Linked DNA regions of Allochromatium vinosum DSM 180. The protein of the gene in region 1 interacts with the protein of each later gene in a pairwise test. Links are inferred from orthologs where the notes say so. Each region holds a gene or a part of one and is shown on either strand. Other genes may lie near its edges.

What was found.
Region 2: the proteins of ligA (region 1) and leuS interact in binary tests that used the Escherichia coli proteins (3 or more experiments, as listed by UniProt). The link is inferred for Allochromatium vinosum DSM 180 from one-to-one orthologs.

Annotation. Positions count from the first base shown.
Region 1 is NC_013851.1:1,523,629-1,533,689, forward strand. What follows is about bases 4,254-7,252. They hold ligA (NAD-dependent DNA ligase LigA), read left to right. Parts: upstream 4,254-4,707; coding sequence 4,708-6,798; downstream 6,799-7,252. Other genes in these bases: zipA (cell division protein ZipA), read left to right, coding at 4,254-4,711; ALVIN_RS06590 (hypothetical protein), read left to right, coding at 6,791-7,063; ALVIN_RS06595 (peptidylprolyl isomerase), read right to left, coding at 7,198-7,252. In the rest of the region: ALVIN_RS06570 (SphA family protein), read right to left, coding at 1-10; chromosome segregation protein SMC, read left to right, coding at 214-3,726; more of zipA, read left to right, coding at 3,815-4,253; more of ALVIN_RS06595, read right to left, coding at 7,253-8,046; ALVIN_RS06600 (YciI family protein), read right to left, coding at 8,140-8,439; ALVIN_RS06605 (septation protein A), read right to left, coding at 8,441-9,121; ALVIN_RS06610 (alanine/glycine:cation symporter family protein), read left to right, coding at 9,335-10,061. UniProt on the Escherichia coli protein: DNA ligase that catalyzes the formation of phosphodiester linkages between 5'-phosphoryl and 3'-hydroxyl groups in double-stranded DNA using NAD as a coenzyme and as the energy source for the reaction.
Region 2 is NC_013851.1:1,056,275-1,066,473, forward strand. What follows is about bases 671-3,807. They hold leuS (leucine--tRNA ligase), read left to right. Parts: upstream 671-1,029; coding sequence 1,030-3,585; downstream 3,586-3,807. Other genes in these bases: ALVIN_RS04545 (zinc ribbon-containing protein), read right to left, coding at 671-863; ALVIN_RS04555 (LPS-assembly lipoprotein LptE), read left to right, coding at 3,611-3,807. Outside these bases: more of ALVIN_RS04545, read right to left, coding at 333-670; more of ALVIN_RS04555, read left to right, coding at 3,808-4,111; ALVIN_RS04560 (inositol monophosphatase family protein), read right to left, coding at 4,108-4,920; ALVIN_RS04565 (mannose-1-phosphate guanylyltransferase/mannose-6-phosphate isomerase), read left to right, coding at 5,022-6,542; redox-regulated ATPase YchF, read left to right, coding at 6,595-7,686; ALVIN_RS04580 (hypothetical protein), read left to right, coding at 8,720-8,986; ALVIN_RS04585 (mechanosensitive ion channel family protein), read right to left, coding at 9,051-10,199.

The DNA.
Region 1 (10,061 bases):
CAGAGCGCATCTGAAGCCTCTTGTCATTGTTTTGGGGAACCCACGAGCAGGCGGAAGGTAACACAAGCGCCTGTGTTCGGGGTGGAGCCGCCAGCCGGGATGCAGACCGCGCGGGCTGTGACGCCACGGCTTCTGGAGACATCCGGTCCCACAAGGTATGCTCCGCACCTCGACAACCACGGCTTGAACCAACTGGAATCCAACACTTCACCCATGAGACTCGAGCGCATCAAGCTCGCTGGCTTCAAATCCTTCGTCGATCCCACGACCGTTCACTTTCCGAGCAATCTGGTCGGCATCGTCGGCCCGAACGGCTGCGGCAAATCCAATGTCATCGACGCCGTGCGCTGGGTGATGGGCGAGTCCTCGGCCAAGATGCTGCGCGGCGAGTCCATGGCCGACGTCATCTTCAACGGCAGCACCGGGCGCAAGCCGGTCGGCGTGGCGAGCATCGAGCTGATCTTCGACAACAGCGACGGCGGGGCCGAGGGCGAGTACGCGGCCTTCGATCAGATCTCGGTCAAGCGTCAGGTCGCGCGCGACGGTCAATCCAGCTACTTCCTGAACGGCACGCGCTGTCGGCGCCGCGACATCCAGGATCTGTTCCTCGGCACGGGGCTCGGGCCGCGTTCCTACGCCATCATCGAGCAGGGGATGATCTCGCGCATCATCGAGGCGCGTCCGGAGGATCTGCGGCTGTTTCTGGAAGAGGCGGCCGGGATCTCCAAGTACAAGGAGCGCCGGCGCGAGACCGAGAACCGGATGCGCCACACGCGCGAGAATCTCGACCGGCTCAACGACGTGCGCGAGGAGGTCGGCAAGCAGTTGCTGCATCTGGAGCGTCAGGCGGCCACAGCCGAGAAATACACCCAGTTGCGCGCCGAGGAACGCCGTCTGGATCTGGAACTCAAGGCGCTGCGCTGGCGCGCGCTCGACGATGAACTCCAGGCGCTGAGCCGGCGTCTGGCCGAGGCCGAGAACCAGGGCGAAGCGGGTCTGGCCGAACAGCGGCGGCTGGAGGCTGAGATCGAGTCTAAACGCGAGGCGTACAACGCCGCTTCCGACGACTTCAACGCGATCCAGGGACGCTATTACGCCGTCGGCGCCGAGATCGCCCGCGCCGAGCAGGCCATCCAGTTCGCCAACGAGGAACGCGGTCGGCGCGAGGCCGAGCTGGTGCGGCTCGATCAGGAGCTCTACGAAGCCGGGCAGCATCTGGAGCGCGACCGCGAGCGTCTGACTGAGATCGCGCGCGCGCTCGCCGAGGACGAACCCCAGTTGGAACAGGCCGAGTCCGAGCTGTCGGAGGCGACGGGTTCGCTCATGACGCTCGAAGACCAGCTCAAGTCCTGGGAATCCGAGTGGGACGCCTTCAACGCCGAGGCCGCGCGGCCATCCGAGCAGGCGCAGTTGGAACGTGCCCGACTCACGGCGCTGGAGCAGGCCCAGGGACGCGAGCGCGAGCGTCGGCGCCGGATCGAGGAGGAACGCGCGCGGCTGGATGCATCCGACGTTTCGGCACGGCTGGAAGAATTGAGCGAGCGCGAATCCGTGCTCGACGAGCGGATCGAGGCCCTGGAAGACGAGCGCGACGCGGTGCTCGAATCGCTGGCCGGACATGAGACCGCACTGCGCGCGCTGGCCGATACGCTCGATCAGGTCCGCACCCGTCTGCGCGAAGCCAAGGGACGTCTGGCCTCGCTGACGGCGCTCCAGGAATCGGCGCTGGCCGATACCGATGTCGAGCGCCGCGACTGGCTGGCGAGCCGGGGGCTGGCGGGCGCGGCGCGTCTGGTCGAGCAGCTCAAAGTCGAACCGGGCTGGGAGCGCGCGGTCGAGATCCGGCTTGGACAGGCCCTGCGCGCCGTGACGGTCGATGCATTGGAGACGGCCGTGGCGGACGCCAACGAACTGCCGCCCGGTCTGGTGTTGCTCGAAACGGCGGGCGATCCCGGCTCGGAACCCGAGCCTGAGACCGGATACTGGCGGCTCGGCCAGCGCGCCCAGTCGCCCTGGCCGATCGGCGGGCTGCTCGGCCCGACGCACACGGTCGCCCATCTGCGCGAGGCGCTGGCGGCGCGTCATGATCTGAGCCGCGACGCGACCCTGATCACGCCCGAAGGCATCGAGGTCGGCCGTCACTGGCTGCGCGTCCCGGAGCGCGACGGCGCCTCGGGCGTGCTGGAACGCGCCGAGACCATCGCCGCGCTCGAATCCGAGCTGGCCGCACTCGCCGACGAGGAGGCCGAGCGGCTCGACGAGGAGCTCGAACTGCGCGACGCGCGCACCGACTCCGAACAACGCCGGCTCGCGCTCGAATCCGAGTTGACCGGCCTGGAGCGCGAGCGCTCGGCCCTGCGCTCCGAACTGAGTGCTCTGCGCACGCGCGTCGAGCATCAGTCCGAGCGTCGGCGCGCGCTCGACGAGGAATGGGCCGACCTGGAGCGCCAGAGCGCCGAATCGCTCGCCGAGATGGAGGATACGCGCGAACGTCTGCACGACTGGCTCGATCAGATGGAGACCCTGGCCGAACAGCGGGTCACGCTGGAACAGGAGCGCACCCGTCTGCGCACCCAGGTCGCCGAGAGCCGCGAGCGCGAACGTACTTGCCGCGACCGGGCGCAATCCCTGCGCATCCGGGTCGAGTCCAACCGCGCCGCGCGCGAGGCGACCCGCCAGAGTCAGACGCGCGCCCAGGCCCAGCAGACCCAGCTACTCGACCGGCGCGATGAGCTGATCGCCGCGCTGGAGGAGGGCGTCGAGCCGCTGGCCGAGCAGCGCGAACGACTCGACGAACATCTGGTGCGTCGCGTCGAGGTCGAGGACGAATTGCAGGAGGCCCGCCAACGGCGCGAAACGCTGGAAGCCGAGGTCCGCACGCTGGAGCAGTCGCGTCAGCGCGCCGAGCAGGCGGTCCAGGCCAACCAGCGCGGACTGGACACCGTGCGGCTGGAGCGTCAGGAGCGTCTGGTCCGCCAGCGCACGCTGGAGGAACAGTTCGCCGAACTCGGCGCCAGTCAGGGCGCGATCCTGGAATCACTCGATCCGGCGGCGACCGAGACCGTCTGGCAGGAGGAACTGAGCAAGGTCGCCGCGCGCATCCAGCGTCTGGGCGCGGTCAATCTGGCGGCGGTCGATGAATTCAAGGAACAGTCCGAGCGCAAGACCTACCTCGACGCCCAGCACGACGACATCGCCCGTTCGCTGGAGACCCTGGAGCAGGCGATCCGCAAGATCGATCGCGAGACCCGCAGCCGCTTCAAGGAGACCTATGATCAGGTCGATCAGGGCTTCCAGCAGCTCTTTCCGCGTCTGTTCGGCGGCGGACAGGCCTATCTGGAACTGACCGACGAGGATCTGCTCGAAACCGGCGTCAGCGTCATGGCACGCCCGCCCGGCAAGCGCAACGCCAGCATCCATCTGCTCTCGGGCGGCGAGAAGGCCCTGACCGCCGTGGCGCTGGTGTTCGCCATCTTCCAGCTCAACCCGGCGCCCTTCTGTATGCTCGACGAGGTCGACGCCCCGCTCGACGATGCCAACGTCGGGCGTTTCTGCGAACTGGTGCGCGCGATGTCGGACCAGGTGCAGTTCATCTTCATCAGTCACAACAAGGTGACGATGGAGATCGCGCATCATTTGATGGGCGTGACCATGCACGAGCCGGGTGTGTCGCGTCTGGTCAGCGTCGACGTCGACGAGGCGGTGCGTCTGGCGGCGGTGGCCTGAGAAACGATCTCGGGCGATACAGCCCGAACCGGCATTGTTATACTTGCGCCCTTACAGCTTAAAAACCCACTAAAAAACCAACACACGAATGGACGCCAGCACCATCCGCCTGATCCTGATCGTCATTGGAGCCATCCTGATCGTGGCGCTCTATCTCTGGGAGCGTCATCGCGAGCGCCAGGGGGGCTATCACGACGACTACGAAGACGATTATCTGGTCGAGGACGAGGGCGCGGACGAACCCTATGGCGTGCGTCCGAGCCGGCATGATCCCGCGCCCGACCGCTACGAAGCCGCCGAGCCGCCGCCCGTGCAAGAGCCGCCTGCGGCCAAGCCGGCGCGATCCAAGTCCTGGTTGCGGTCGCGCATCAGCCCGGAACCGGACGTCGAGTCGAGTCCCGAGCCCGGTCGGGTGGAGCGCATGCGCGAGCCTGAGCCGATGCCGGATGAGGCCGAGGACATCCCGGAGCCGAAGACGACCAAACCGGCCAAGGCAGCTCCAGCCGCTTCTTCGGCGCCCAAGGCTCCCAAACGCCGCGAGGTCTCGGTGTCTGATCCGCTGCTGATCCAGTTGAGCGTCAGCGCGCGCCGTTATCCCTTCAAGGGTCCGGAGATCCTGGAGGTAGCTGCCGGTTGCGGACTCTATCCGGGCGAGATGGACATCTTCCACTGTCTCGACGAGTTCGAAGACGAGACCCGGGTCTATTTCAGTATGGCCAACATGGTCAAGCCGGGGCGCTTCCCCTTCGATGAGATGGACGGCTTTTCGACCCCCGGACTGGTGCTCTTCGCTCAGTTGGAGGGCGATCCCGAAGACATGACCATCCTCGACGAGATGGTGGCCACGGCGCGCAAGCTGGCCCTGTCGCTCAATGGGGACGTGCTCGATGCGGCACGCCGGCCGCTGACCGTCAAGAAAGAGGAAGAGCTGCGTCAGGCCGTGACCGACAACGAACTACGCTGGAAACGGACCCGGCGGCGGTGACGTCCTCCGCCATCACCCAGCGCATCGAGGCGCTGCGCGCCGAGATCCGCTATCACAATCATCGCTACTACGTACTCGACGATCCTGAGATCCCGGACGCCGAGTACGACCGCCTGTTCGCCGAGCTCCAGCAGCTGGAAGCCGAACACCCCGCTCTGATCACGCCCGATTCGCCCACCCAGCGCGTCGGCGCCGAGCCGCGTCCGGAGTTGGGCGAGGTTCGGCACGCTGTCCCCATGATCTCGCTCGACAATGCGATGAGCGATGAGCGGCTGGTGGAGTTCCATCGTCGTCTCACGGTTGCGCTGCCTGAATTCGATCCTGTGCTCTACACCGCCGAGCCGAAGTTCGACGGGCTGGCGATCACGCTGCGCTATGAATCCGGGGTGCTGGTGCTGGCCGCGACCCGTGGCGACGGCACGCGCGGCGAGGACGTGACCCACAACGCGCGGACCATTCCGAACGTGCCGTTGCGGCTTCTCGGTGAGGACTGGCCCGAGGTGCTGGAGGTGCGCGGCGAGGTCTACATGCCGCGTGCCGGATTCGACCGGCTCAACGCGCGTCTGGAGGAACGCGGCGAGCGTCCCTTCGCCAATCCGCGCAATGCCGCCGCCGGCAGTCTGCGTCAGCTCGATCCGCGCGTCACCGCCCGTCGGCCGCTGCGTTTCTGCGCCTATGGCTGGGGCGAGATCGCGGGCGAGCCGGGCGAGAGTCAGTTCGAGATGCTCCAGCGTCTGGCTGGCTGGGGGCTGCCGATCTCGCCCGAGCTACGGCAGGTGGCGGGACTCGATGGCTGTCGCGACTATTTCGAGGCTTTGGGACGGCGGCGCGCGACGCTCGATTACGACATCGACGGCGTGGTCTTCAAGCTCGACCGGCTGTCGGCGCAGACGGCGCTCGGGGCCACGGCGCATCATCCGCGCTGGGCCATCGCGCGCAAGTTTCCGGCTCAGGAGGCGCTGACCGAGGTCGAGGCGGTCGAGTTTCAGGTCGGGCGCACGGGGGCCGTGACGCCGGTGGCGCGGCTGCGTCCGGTGCAGGTCGGCGGGGTGACCGTCTCCAAGGCGACGCTGCACAATCTCGACGAGGTGCGGCGCAAAGACGTGCGCATCGGCGACAGTGTCTACATCCGCCGTGCAGGTGACGTGATCCCCGAGATCGTGCGGGTGCTCGTCGAGCGGCGTCCGGACGGGGCACGGCTGGTCGAGCTGCCGACCCAGTGTCCGGTCTGCGGTTCGGACGTGATCCGGCCGGAGGGCGAGGCGGTCGCGCGCTGTAGCGGCGGACTCTGGTGTCCGGCCCAGCGCAAGGAGGCGATCCGGCATTTTGCCGCGCGCCGGGCGCTGGACATCGAGGGGCTGGGCGAGAAGCTCATCGAGCAGCTCGTCGATCTGGAGTGGGTGCGTGAGCCGGCCGATCTCTATCGTCTGACCGCCGACCGCTTGGCTTTGTTGGAGCGCATGGGCGAGAAGTCGGCGGCCAATCTGATCGCGGCCCTGGAGCACAGCAAACGCACGACGCTGGCGCGCTTCGTCTTCGCGCTCGGCATCCGCGAGGTCGGCGAAACCACGGCGCAGCTGCTGGCGGAACACGTTGGCGGGATCGAGGCGCTGATGGCCGCGAGCGTCGAGGATCTGGTCGCGATCAAGGGTATCGGGCCTGTGGTGGCGGCGCACATCGTCGGCTTCATGGCCCAGGCGCACAATCGCGAGGCGATCGCGCATCTGCTGGCGGCCGGCATTCACTGGCCCGAAGTCGAGCGCTCCGATTCGATGCCCGCCGAGCCGAGCGCGGCGCCCCTGACCGGCAAGACCTTCGTCATCACCGGCACCCTCAGTCGTCCGCGCGAGGAATTCGCGGCCCGGTTGCAGGGACTCGGCGCCAAGGTGACGGGCAGTGTCTCCAAAAAGACCGATTATCTGCTGGCGGGCGCGGAAGCCGGCTCGAAGCTCGCCAAGGCCGAAGCCCTGGGTGTGGTCGTGATCGACGAGGCCGGACTCGAATCCTTGATCGCGCGGCTCCAGGCGCTACATGGAGACGATGGCCGTTCAGACACACCGCAACCGGGAGCACTCGCTGATGACTGATTTATCGAAGGAACAGCAGATCATGATCGCCATGCGCAAGACGCTGACGGCGATCGTCAAGGATGTCACGCCGCCGCCGGGGATGCGTCATCCGCTCTCGGATGCGACCATCCAGCAGGTGCGCCAGTGTCTGGGCCTGATCGCCGAGCGCGAGCAGGAGCTGGCCGTGGAGCAGGGGCGCGGCGGCGAGCGGCCCTACTACAGTGACGAGCGGCAGGACGTGCAGCTCGTGGCGTTCGATACGCTCAAGCGCCGGCCCAATTGAGCCTTGCTGGTCTCGCCCGTGTCCACCGGATGACGACTTCGGTTTCCGGTCGGCCGCGCTGGGTGCATCCAGTCGCTCCGGCATGACCGGCCACGGATCGCCGGTCATGCCAGTGAGACGGCCGATCGTTATCTTCAGTCCTTCTTGGCGTCCTCGCCTTCGGCTTTCAAGCGCACGACCTCTTCGTTGAGTTCGACCATCGCGTTGTTACGCATTTCGGCGAGCTTCTGGCGCCTGACGAGCGCGGTCAGCTGCGGCTTGGCGTCCTCGAAGGCCGGCGGTTCGGCCTTGCGGGTCTCCTGAAGCTCGATGATGTGCCAGCCGAACTGGGTCTGGACGGGTTCCTTGGTATAGGAGCCAGGCTCCAGCTTGGTCACGGCCTCGGCGAAGGGAGCCACCATCTGGGCCGGATCGAACCAGCCCAAGTCGCCGCCATCCTTGCCGGTCGGTCCCTCGGAGTGTTTCTTGGCCAGTTCCTCGAACTTGGCGCCCTTGTCCAGTTGCTTGATCAGCTTCTTGGCCTCGTCCTCGCTCTTGAGCAGGATGTGGCGCGCCTTGTATTCGGTGCGGGTGGCCTGTTCCTTGATGCGGTCATAGGCGTCCTTCAGTTCCTTCTCGCTGGGCTCGATCTCGTCGGCCATGGCCGAGAGCGCGGCGTTCGACATGACTTTCATGCGCTCCAGTTCCAGCGCCGCGACCACGTTGCGCTCGCCCTCGAGCTTGCGACGATCGCCTTCCTGCGAGGCGACGATCAGGTTCATGAACTCATCGAAGAGCTGCTGCTGGACCGCCGGATCGTTGCTGGCCGGACGTCCCTGGAGACGCTCCATGAAGAAGACGCGGAACACATCGAGTCGATACGGTGTGCCATTGACGGTGGCGATCAGAGTCTCGGGCGAATCGGTGTCCTTCTTGTCCTCGGCAACGACGCCGCCAGTGGCGAGCAGGGTGCACAGCAAGAGCGCAAGGGGTGTTTTCTTCATAAGGACGATTTCCATCGATTGAACAGAATAGACTGATTGAGACATGTGTGAGCCGGCCAGATTCGGCACACGAGCAAACCTGGACGCGGCGACTCAGGGAAAGACCTGTTTGAAGGGCTTGACGCTGACGGTGCTGTAGACGCCTGCCTCGCGATAGGGATCGGCGGCGGCCCAAGCCTCGGCGGCAGCCAGATCGGAAAACTCGGCGACGATCAGTGAGCCGGTGAAACCGGCCTCACCGGGGTCCGGGCTGTCGATGGCCGGATGCGGGCCGGCGAGGATCAGTCGGCCCGCGTCGCGCAGGGCTTCCAGTCGGGCCAGATGCGCCGGACGCGCCTGCCGGCGGGCAGGCAGGCTGTTGGGGTGATCGACAGCGATGATGGCGTAGAGCACGTCAATCCGTCTCCAGGGCTTGGGGTTGTTGGTCTTCTTTGACGTGACGCGAGAGATAGAGCGTCTGCGCGATCACGAAGGCGATCGTCAGTCCCATCATACCGAAGAGCTTGAAGTCGACCCAAGTCGACTCGCGCGCCTGGGCCGCGTTGCAGAGATCCAGCACCGTCCCGGTATAGAGCGTCGCGCAGGCCGAAAGATCCACGCCGGACTCGCCGGTCGCCGCCAGCAGTGCCTGATGCGCTTCGTAGAAACCGCTGCCGACATAGACCACGAACAGGTTGGCCAGCCCGAGAAAGACGAAGAACCCGCTCCAGAGCGCATTGAGTCGCGCCCAGATCGGCTGGGGCAGTTCGATGGCCTGGCCCATCATGCGCTCGATCAGGGTGCGCTGGCCGATCCAGTGACTGCCGATGAAGACGGCGGCGAACAGCCAGTTGACCAGGGTCGGCTTCCACATCACGAAGATCGGGTCGTGGAGCGCGATGGTCAGACCGCCGAAGACGACCAGCAGCCCGAGCGTGGCCAGCGGCAGCGTCTCGACCCGGCGCCGGCGCGCCCAGAACCAGGCGACCTGAACCGCCGTGGCGCCGATGGCCACGGCCGTCGCCCAGTAGATGCCGGCGAACTTGTAGGCGACGAAGAAGAGCAGGATCGGAAGGAAGTCGATGAGGAGTTTCATGAAGACCCGGAGCTTGAAGAGAGTCGAGCGAGCATACGGCCTGGAGGCGTTCGCGGTAAAGCCGTGAGCATGGAACGCACGCGGCGCACCTCCCTTGTCGCCCGCCTGGCCTTGCTATAGTGTCGCGCGGGTCGCGTCCGGCGTGGATCGGGGGCGAACGGCTCGATTTTCGACAGACTTCAACTCGACGCATTCTACGGGGGCACGACGGCAGTGGAACAGATAACCGCTTGGATCAACGTCTTGAACGGCTGGGTCTGGGGGCCGCCGATGTTGGTCCTGATCCTTGGGGTCGGCTTCTTTCTGATGCTGGGACTGCGCTTGATGCCGCTCATCAAGCTCGGCTTCGGTTTCCGCATGCTCTGGCGCGGGCGCGTCAGCCAGGGCAATGGCGACATTCCGCCGTATCACGCGCTCATGACGGTGCTCTCGGCGACCGTCGGCACCGGCAACATCGCGGGCGTGGCCACGGCCATCTTTCTCGGCGGACCGGGCGCGCTGTTCTGGATGTGGTGCACGGCTCTGGTCGGCATGGCGACCAAGTACGCCGAGGCCGTGCTGGCGCTGCACTATCGTGAGATCGACGGCAAGGGCCGTCATCTCGGCGGTCCCATGTACTACATCAAGCTGGGACTGGGCAAGAAGTGGCTGTGGATGGCCACGGCCTTCGCCGTCTTCGGCGTGCTGGCCGGCTTTGGGATCGGCAACACGGTCCAGGCCAACTCGGTGGCTCACGCCACCCAGGAGGCGTTCGGCGTGCCCTTCTGGATCACCGGCGTGGTGATGGCAGTGTTCGCCGGTCTGGTGCTGCTCGGCGGCATCAAGCGCATCGGCGATGTCTCGGCGGCGCTGGTGCCGCTGATGGCCGTCATCTATGTCACGGGCGGTCTGGTGGTGCTGGGGCTCAACAGCGAGCAGATCATGCCGGCACTGGAGCTGG
Region 2 (10,199 bases), 470 kb from region 1 along the record:
GAGAATGTGTGATCCCCGCTCGTCGCCCCTCTGTCCTAGACCTGAGAGTTTGCGCCCGGATGTGTGACATCCGGGCGGCCCCGTCGGTGGGCGCGGATCTCGATCCGCGCCGCTCTCCAGAGTCGGTCGTTATTCCCGCGGTCCTTCTGCCTGAGCGATTCCGGGCGGTGTTGCGCCTTCGGCGCCGGCCGGGCGGCCGGTCTCTCCCACGGGACATGACACGAAGCCGGCACTATAAGCGCGAGCCGGCCGGATTACCAGTCGTCCCGCGAGGCGATTCGCCCTGGCGGAGCGGCGGGTGCGGCCGGCGTCGCTCAAGGCCGCGCGCGCCGTCAGCTCTTGTCTTCGGTACGGCGGCGAAACCGGGTACTGCCGCAGTCGGCGCAGGGCGGGATGCGTCCGGCCTTGACGAAATGGGTTTCGGCGCCGCACTGGTCGCAGACCAGGGTGCCGGGGCCGGTGATCTCGCCAGCCTGATAGAGGCTCATCTGACGCGCGGTCTCGGCCCACTGGGCCAGTTGCAGGCTGGTCTGGTCGGCGACCAGCTTGAACATGTCGAACATGCGCTTTTCCATCAGCTCCAGATCGAAGCGCCACCAGTCGCGGATGTCCTGCCCGGTGTCGGCGATGTACTTGGCCGCGTCCTCGATGTCGCGCTTGACGTAGTCCGAAACCTTCTCGGCTTCCTCGCGCGTCAGCTCGCCGAGCTCGACCATGCGCTCGCGCGTCTTGTCGACGATCTCGCGAAACAGGGGGGCCGATTCCTGCTGCGCCTTCTCGATCGCCTCGTGGGTCTGTTTGAGCATGCGCTCATAGGCGTCGACCAGCTTGTCGGTGGTGTCGTGCTTGTGTTCTTCGCTCATGGCGTGGCTCTTCGTTGGCTTGGGGAATGTTGACGTGCTCGGAATTAGGATAGCAAAAGCCCATGCGGTATCCTTGCGCGATCGAATCCGCAGGGCGTTTGGCGTCCTTCGGATTCCAATCTTTGGTTTCGAACCTTCACCCTCTTCGTCAGGACCATCAGCACCCATGCAGACCGACTATGATCCGCGCGCCATCGAGGCGGCGGCCCAAGGCTATTGGGAAGACCATCGATCCTTCAAGGCCGTCGAGGATCCGTCCCGCGAGAAGTTCTACTGTCTCTCCATGTTCCCCTATCCCTCGGGTCGGCTGCACATGGGGCATGTGCGCAACTACACCATCGGGGATGTGATCGCGCGCTATCAGCGGATGCTTGGCAAGAACGTGCTCCAGCCGATGGGTTGGGACGCCTTCGGTCTGCCGGCTGAGAACGCGGCCATCCAGCACGGCATTCCGCCCTCGCAGTGGACGCGCTCCAACATCGAATACATGAAGGGCCAGCTCAAGAGCCTGGGCTTCGGCTATGACTGGGAGCGCGAGCTGGCGACCTGCGATCCGGATTACTACCGCTGGGAGCAGTGGCTGTTCACGCGCATGGTGGAGAAGGGGCTGGCCTATCGCGCCAAGGCGACGGTCAACTGGGATCCCATCGATCAGACGGTGCTGGCCAACGAGCAGGTCATCGACGGACGCGGCTGGCGTTCGGGCGCGCTGGTCGAGAAGCGCGAGATCGAACAGTGGTCGGTGCGCATCACCGATTACGCGCAGGAACTGCTGGACGCGCTCGACGGACTGGACGGCTGGCCGGAGCGCGTGCGCACCATGCAGCGCAACTGGATCGGGCGCTCCGAGGGCGTGCACATGGAGTTCGGCGTGGCCGGCTCCGACGAGACGCTCGGCATCTACACCACCCGTCCCGATACCGTCATGGGCGTGACCTATGTCGCGGTGGCTGCCGAGCATCCGCTCGCGCACCGCGCGGCCGAGAACAATCCGGCGCTTGCGGCCTTCATTGATGAGTGTCGCAAAGGCGGCACCACTGAGGCCGAGCTGGAAACGATGGAGAAGAAGGGCCATCCGCTCGGTCTCGACGCCATCCATCCGATCACCGGCGAGGCCGTGCCCATCTATGCCGCCAACTTCGTGCTCATGGGCTATGGCACAGGCGCGGTGATGGCGGTGCCGGCGCACGATCAGCGTGACTGGGAGTTCGCCGAGCGTTACGGCATCGCCAGAAAGGCCGTCATCCGCTCGTCCGACGGCAGTCCGTGTGGCATCGAGCAGGCGGCCTACACCGAGAAGGGCGTGCTCTTCGACTCCGGTCCCTTCGATGGCCTGACCTCGGAGCAAGCCTTCGACGCCATCGCCGACTGGCTCGCCGAGCGCGGCAAGGGCGAGAAGACCGTCAACTTCCGTCTGCGCGACTGGGGCGTGTCGCGTCAGCGCTACTGGGGCTGTCCGATCCCGATGGTCCAGACTGCCGATGGCGGCATCCGTCCCGAGACCGATCTGCCCGTGCGGCTGCCCGAGGATCTCGTCGTCGACGGTTCCGGCTCGCCGCTCAAGAAGATGCCCGAGTTCTACCAGCTCGCCGGCGGCGAGACGCGCGAGACCGACACCTTCGACACCTTCTTCGAGTCGAGCTGGTATTACGCCCGCTACTGCTCGCCCGACTGCGACACGGCCATGCTCGACGAGCGCGCCCGCTACTGGCTGCCGGTCGATCAGTACATCGGCGGCATCGAGCACGCCATCCTGCATCTGCTCTATGCGCGCTTCTTCCACAAGTTGATGCGCGACGAGGGGCTGGTCGACTGTGACGAGCCTTTCACCAATCTGCTCACCCAGGGCATGGTGGTCGCCGAGACCTGGTATCGCGAGGACGCCGAGGGCCGCAAGCAGTGGTTCAACCCGGCGGACGTGGAGGTCGAGCGCGACGCCAAGGGCAAGCTGATCGGCGGCCGGCTCAAGTCCGACGGTCAGCCGGTCCGGTTCGGCGGCATCGAGAAGATGTCCAAGTCCAAGAACAACGGCGTCGACCCGCAGGCCCTGACCGAGCGCTACGGCGCCGACACGGTGCGCCTCTACACCATGTTCACCTCGCCGCCGGATCAGTCGCTCGAATGGAACGACGAGGGTGTCGAAGGGGCGTTTCGCTTCATTCGCCGGCTGTGGGCCTTGGCAGTCACTGAGGCCGAGGCGATCCGTGCCGCATCCATGCCGGACGAACTGGACGAACCGGCCCAGACCGCCCGCCGCGAGATCCACGGCGCGCTCAAAAAGGCGCTCTACGATTACGAACGCCAGCAGTTCAACACCGTGGTCTCGGGCTGCATGACCATGGTCAACACGCTCTACCGGCTGGAGTCCTCGACCGCGCGGGCGGCGGTGATCCGCGAGGGCGTCGGCATCGTACTGCGGTTGCTCGCGCCCATTGCGCCCCATGTGACCCATCATCTGTGGCGCGAACTGGGCTTCGGTGACGACATCCTGAACGCCGACTGGCCTCGGGTCGACGAGGACGCGCTCAAGCAGGACAGCCTCGACTACGTGGTCCAGGTCAACGGCAAGGTGCGCGGCAGCGTCAAGGTACCCGCCGACGCCGATCAGGCGACGGTTCAGGCCGCCGCATTGGCTAACGAACAGATCGCCAAGTTCATCGACGGTAAGCCGATCCGCAAGGCGATCCTGGTGCCGGGCAAGCTGCTCAATCTGGTCGTTTGAGGCGAGAGCCTGGAGGTCGATCGATATGGCGTGGACGCGAATGGCCTTGTGTGGGCTGCTGGCGCTGGTTCTGGTGCTTCAGGTCGGTTGCGGTTTTCGGCTGCGCGGCAGCGTCGAGATCCCGCCCGAATACAACCCGATGCTGATTCAGGCGCCTAGTGGTTCAGCGGTCGAGCGTGCCATGCGCGACCTGCTGGTCGGCAGTCAGGTCCGGCTGACGGCCAACCCGGCCGAGGCCAGGCTGACGCTGCGCATCCTGTCGGAGAACCGCTCTGAGCGGGTGGCGGCGGTCGACCTGAACGGCAAGACGCTCGCCTATGAGCTGCATTATCTGGTCGACTTCGATGCCGTCGGATCGGACGGCCAGACCCGAGTGCCGCGCCAGACGCTCGACCTGACCCGCACCTTCGACAACCCGGACGTCGAGGTGCTGGGCAAACAGCTCGAACAGGCGATGATCTATGATGACTTCGCGGTCGAGGCCGCCGACCGCATCCTGATGCGGTTGCGCGCGGTCCTGCGCTAACTGGCGGCTACATCCAGTTTCAGACAGGCGCGCCAGGCGTCGAGTAGCTCGGCATTGGCGGCGGCGATGGCCAGCCGGGGTTCCAGAGTGATCGCCGGACTGGGTTCGAGACTGTCCGGGATCAGATGCATGGCCGCCGCGCCGGCCTCATCGGCGATCAGGCGTCCGGCGGCATAGTCCCACAGCTTCTGGCCGCCGTGCAGATAGAGCTGAAAGCGTCCGGCCGCCAGCCAGCACCATTCGAGCGCGACCGACCCGAGATAGCGCTGCGAGCTGAAACAGGTCTGGCGGGTGACGGCTCGCAGCAGTTCGGGCGGGAGCCGCTTGAGATCGACCATCGCCAGACAGTCGCGGATCGATCGACTTGGCGCGAAAGGCTGAATCGGCTGGTCGTTCAGCCAAGCCCCCTGGCCTCGGGCAGCGACGAAGCACTCGTCGCGCACCGGGTCGAGGATAGCGCCGAGTACCGGTCGCCCGCTCTCGATCAGCGCCAGCGAGATCGAGAAGGCCGGAAAGCCGGCCGCATAGTTGCTGGTGCCGTCCAGCGGGTCGACCACCCACAGGGCGCTGTCGGCGTTTTGGAGCATTCGCTCCTGCTCGGCGGATGTCATTTCCTCACCGAGCAGCGGGATGCCGGGGAAATCGCGCGCGAGCGCTTCAGAGAGGTAGCGTTGGGCCGCTAGGTCGGACTCGGTGACGAAGCTGCCGTCGGCCTTGTGGCTCGCCGCTATTCCATGCCAGTTGGGCAGGATGGCGGTCGCGGCCGTGTCGCGTAGCAGACGGGCGAGGTGGGTCGGTTCGGCTGTCATCGTTCGCGGGCCTATTGGGTCAGGTGCTCTACACATCGCGCGCCGGACGCGCTTTAATTCACGTTTTCGTTTCTCGATTCCAAGATATGGAGCCTGTCGCGATGCCCTTACAACCCGTCATTCTCTCCGGTGGATCCGGTACGCGACTGTGGCCGCTCTCGCGTGAAGCCTATCCCAAGCAGTTCCTGCCGCTCACCAGTCAGCATACCATGCTGCAGGAGACGGTCGGTCGGCTCGACGGTCTGGCCGAGGAGCATCCGCGCCAGGCCATCGCCGTGCGCGATCCGCTGGTGGTCTGTAACGATGCGCATCGCTTCCTGGTCGCCGAGCAGTTGCGGCTGATGGGGCGACGGGCCGCCGCCATCGTGCTCGAACCCAAGGGGCGCAACACCGCACCGGCGCTGACGCTGGCCGCGCTTGTGGCCAATCAGTCGGACGCGGATCCGGTGATGCTGGTGATGCCGGCCGATCACAACATCCGCGACGAACCCGGTTTTCGCACCGCTGTCGCCGATGCCCATGCGCTGGCGCGCGACGGTGCCGTTGTCACCTTCGGCATCGTGCCGAGCAAGCCCGAGACCGGCTATGGCTACATCCGTCAGGGTGCGCCCTGCGAGCCGGCCGATCTGCATGGTGCGGCTTACGCACTCGACGGCTTCGTCGAGAAACCCGATGGCGAGACCGCCCAGCGTTATCTGGCCTCGGGCGACTATCTGTGGAACAGCGGCCTCTTCGTGCTGCGCGCCTCGGTCTGGCTGACCCTCATCGAACGCTTCCGGCCCGACATCGCTCAGGCCGTGACCCTGGCATTCGAGAGTGCCGCGAGCGATGGCGACTTCCTGCGTCTCGACAGCGCGCTGTTTGCGGCCTGCCCGAGCGATTCGATCGACTACGCGGTCATGGAGGCGCTGGCGCGCGCGGCCCGCAGCGGGGAGGCGAGCGATCTGCCGCCGGCGATCGTGATTCCGCTCAACGTCGGCTGGTCGGATGTCGGCGCCTGGTCGGCGCTGTGGGAGGTGCGCGAGCAGGACGCCAGCGGCAATGTGCTCGATGGCGATGCCTTCGTCCACAATGCCCATGACAATCTGCTGGTGGCCAAGCACCGCATGGTGGCGGCCATCGGTGTCGATAACCTGATCGTGGTCGAAACCCCGGACGCCGTGCTGGTCGCGACCAAGGAGGCGGCGCAGGACGTCAAGGCCGTCACTCAGTTCCTCCAGCGCGAGCAGCGCGACGAATACATCCATCATCAGCGCGTGCATCGACCTTGGGGGGCCTATGAGTCGATCGGGCGGGGATCGCGCTATCAGGTCAAGCGCCTGACCGTGAAGCCGGGCGAGTCGCTGTCGTTGCAGATGCATCATCATCGCGCTGAGCACTGGATCGTCGTCTCCGGCACCGCGCGCGTGACCTGTGACGACAAGAGCTTTCTGCTCACTGAGAACCAGTCGACCTATATCCCGGTCGGCACCACGCATCGGCTGGAAAATCCGGGCCGCATCCCGCTCGAACTGATCGAGGTCCAGTCCGGCAGCTATCTGGGCGAGGACGATATCGTGCGCTTCGAGGATCGCTACAATCGCGATCCGGTCGAGCCGCACCCGACCGACAAAACCTGTTGAGGCGCTCAGCGTCTCCCGCTCTTCATCACCACTTCACAACGCGGTTTCAATCATGGGATTCAAATGCGGCATCGTCGGCCTGCCCAACGTCGGCAAGTCGACTCTCTTCAATGCCCTGACCAAGGCGGCCATCGCGGCCGAGAACTACCCTTTCTGCACCATCGATCCCAATGTCGGCGTGGTGCCGCTGCCCGACCCCCGGCTCGATGTCATCGCCAGCATCACCAAGCCGCAGAAGGTGCTGCCGACCTCGATGCAGTTCGTCGACATCGCCGGACTGGTGGCCGGCGCGTCCAAGGGCGAGGGGCTGGGCAACAAGTTTCTGGCCAACATCCGCGAGACCGATGCCATCGCCCATGTAGTGCGCTGCTTCGAGAACGATGACGTGGTGCATGTGGCCGGCAAGGTCGATCCGCTCGGCGACATCGAGGTCATCAACACCGAGCTGGCGCTGGCCGATCTCGAATCGGTCGGCAAGGCGCTCGACCGCGCTCAACGTGCGGCCAGGACCGGCGACAAGCAGATCCTCAAGCGCAAGGAGATCCTGGAACGCGCGCAGGCCCAGCTCGACGCCGGTCAGCCGGTGCGCGCCCTGGGTCTTGATGAAGACGAACTGGACGAACTGCGCGATCTGTTCCTTCTGACCGCCAAGCCGACCATGTACATCGCCAATGTGTCCGAGGACGGGTTCGAGAACAACCCGCTGCTCGACCGGGTGCGGGCGCTGGCCGAATCCGAGGGGGCCGTGGTGGTGCCGGTGTGCGCGGCGATCGAAGCCGAGATCCTCGAACTCGACGATGAGGCGCGCGATGAGTTCCTGGCCGATCTCGGGCTGGAGGAGCCGGGTTTGAACCGCGTGGTGCGGGCCGGTTATCGGCTACTGGGTCTGGAGACCTATTTCACCGCCGGTCCCAAGGAGGTGCGCGCCTGGACCATCCCCAAGCAGTCCAGGGCGCCGCAAGCGGCCGGCGTCATCCACTCCGACTTCGAGCGCGGCTTCATCCGCGCCGAGGTGATCGCCTATGAGGACTTCGTTGCCTGCAAGGGCGAGCAGGGGGCCAAAGAGGCCGGCAAGCTGCGCTCGGAAGGCAAGGAGTATGTCGTCCAGGATGGCGATGTCATCCACTTCCGGTTCAACGTCTGAGGTTTGGGCAGGGTTTGGCGGGAGTTGGAAACATGGTGGCGATGTAGCGATCTCAGCGCATCCTGGGCGCCACCCGCCGAACCCTGGCCAGTCCGAGTGCTTCCAGCAGGCGGATATACAGCCAGCCGATATCGATTTCCCACCATTCGTTCGAGAGCCTCGCCGAGGTGGCGTAGGCATGATGGTTGTTGTGCAACTCCTCGCCGCCGATCAGGATGCCCCAGGGCACGATGTTCCTGGAGGCGTCATTGGGCGCAAAGCGGCGATAGCCCCAGTAATGGCCGATGCCATTGATGACCCCGGCGGCGAAGAACGGAACCCATAGCATCTGGACCGCCCAGATGGTGATCCCGATGGGACCGAACAGGATCAGATCGATCATCAGCATCAGCGCGACGCCAAGTCCGCTGTGCCGCGCATAGAGGTGACGCTCGAGTGCATCGTTGGGTACGCCGCGCCCGTAGCGCTCCAGCGTATCCGTCACGGCGGCTTCGCGGCGATAGAGATCGACGCCATCGAACAGGACTTTGTTGATCCCGTAGACCTGCGGGCTGTGCGGATCGTCCGGGGTCTCGCACTTGGCATGATGTTTACGATGGATAGCGACCCATTCGCGCGTGATGAGTCCCGTGGTGAGCCACAGCCAGGCACGGAAGAAATGGCCGGCGAGCGGATGCAGATCCAGAGCATGGTGCGCCTGATGACGGTGCAGGTAGATGGTGACGGAAACGATGGTCACATGGGTCAAGGCCAGGATGACCAGCACGTATCCCCACCAGGGCAGTTCGATGAGACCAAGCGGCATGGGGGCGGACTCCAAGTTGGAATAGACCTAGCTTGGTCGCCCCAGCCGCCGGCGTCGGTACGGTACCGCACATTCGGTGCGTCATGAATGCGCGGCAGCGTACAGAACGATTCGGCGCGCCGGTCTACAGTGAAACCGGATTGCCGCACCGAATAGATCCGCTGGATTTTCGGCGTTCGACATCAATCAGCCGTGACACCTTCCCCCATCGCCATCAAGGAACAGAATATGAATCCTCTCAACGTGACGGTGATCGCCGCTTCAATCGGCCTGATTTTCAGTGCCTGCATCAGCGCGCAAGCCCTATCGGAGACCACGACAGCACCGACGGTCGCCGGCGGGATGGAGCGATCCGCAGAAAGGCAAGCGAGCCAGGAAGCACTCGGTCAAACACGCGATACAAATTACGAGATGGCAAAGGACGACTGCAAGGTTCTGGAAAGCGGTGACCAGGAGCACTGTGAGGACGAGGCCCAAAAGCAGTACAGCAAATAGCCGGGGAGGCAGGATGAAAATTCAGACGCCGGCACACGGGAGCGATCCGGCGCTGAGTCATGCGCTAGGTCGGTTGATGCCTTCGCGCCCCGGAGTCCGCCGTGTCGGACGTCGTCACCGGCAACAGATTTTCCCCGTCCTTGAGCGGCCCGGCCTCGCGTGCCTGCTCCTCGATGACGATCGATTCGCTGTATAAACCCGCTTCCGCTTTTGTCGACACGACTTCCAGCTCGGCGTGCCGCGATTCCGCGGGTAGCCGTTTTTCCAGCGAGGGGCTTGGCACATCCGTCGCTTTCCGGGGGAGCACGGTGACGGGGATGCCTTGCGGGAAGACCACCTCGCGGGCCTCGTCGGGCATCGAGATGCCCTGGTTCTGAAACGCGCGCTTCACCAGCCGGATGACCGAGGAGCGTACCTTCTGCAAACTGTGCTCGCGTCCATTGAGCCAAAAGTAGAGGCGCAGGTTGACGGTGGCGCCGCCGAGGCTGTCGGCCAGGACCGATGGCTCCGGATCGTTCAGGACGGCTGGATGGTCCGACAGAACCTTGCGTGCAATCTCCTGGGCCTCGGCGATCGCGTCGTCGTAGCCGATGCCGACCATAAAGTCGGCGCGCCGGTTGGGACTGGTCGTGAAGTTGCTGACGATGGCCTTGTAAACGGTGGCGTTTGGAATCTGCGCAAGAGTGCCGTCGAGCGTCATCAGGACGGTGGTGCGCATGTTGAGCTGCTGCACATAGCCGGTCACGCCGGAGATCTCGACCAGATCGCCGGTCTCGAACGGCTGCTGGATGCTCAGAAAGATGCTGGACAGAAAGTTCTCGGTGATATCGCGAAAGGCGATACCCAGGATCAGGCCGATCAGACCGGTACCGCCGACCAGCGTCAAGGCGAGTTGCGTCAGGCCGGAGACCCGCAGAATCAGATAGACGCCGGAGAGGACAACGAGTCCGCCGGCCGCCCGCGCGATCACCGTTTGCAGCAGTTTCGTCTGAATCCTGTGACGGAGCAGGACACGGACGATTCGTATCGCCAACAGCGCCGCCCCCACCGACAGCGCCAGGATCAGCAGCCCGAACAGCACGAACGGCATGGCGCGGATGAAGTCGCGCCAGAGTGCGGAGAGTCCGCTGGAGGCCTGGCGAAAATCCCAGACCGAGGGTTCCGGTACTTCGAGTCGGTTGGCAACGGCGACGACGTCCTGAGTATTGCGCGC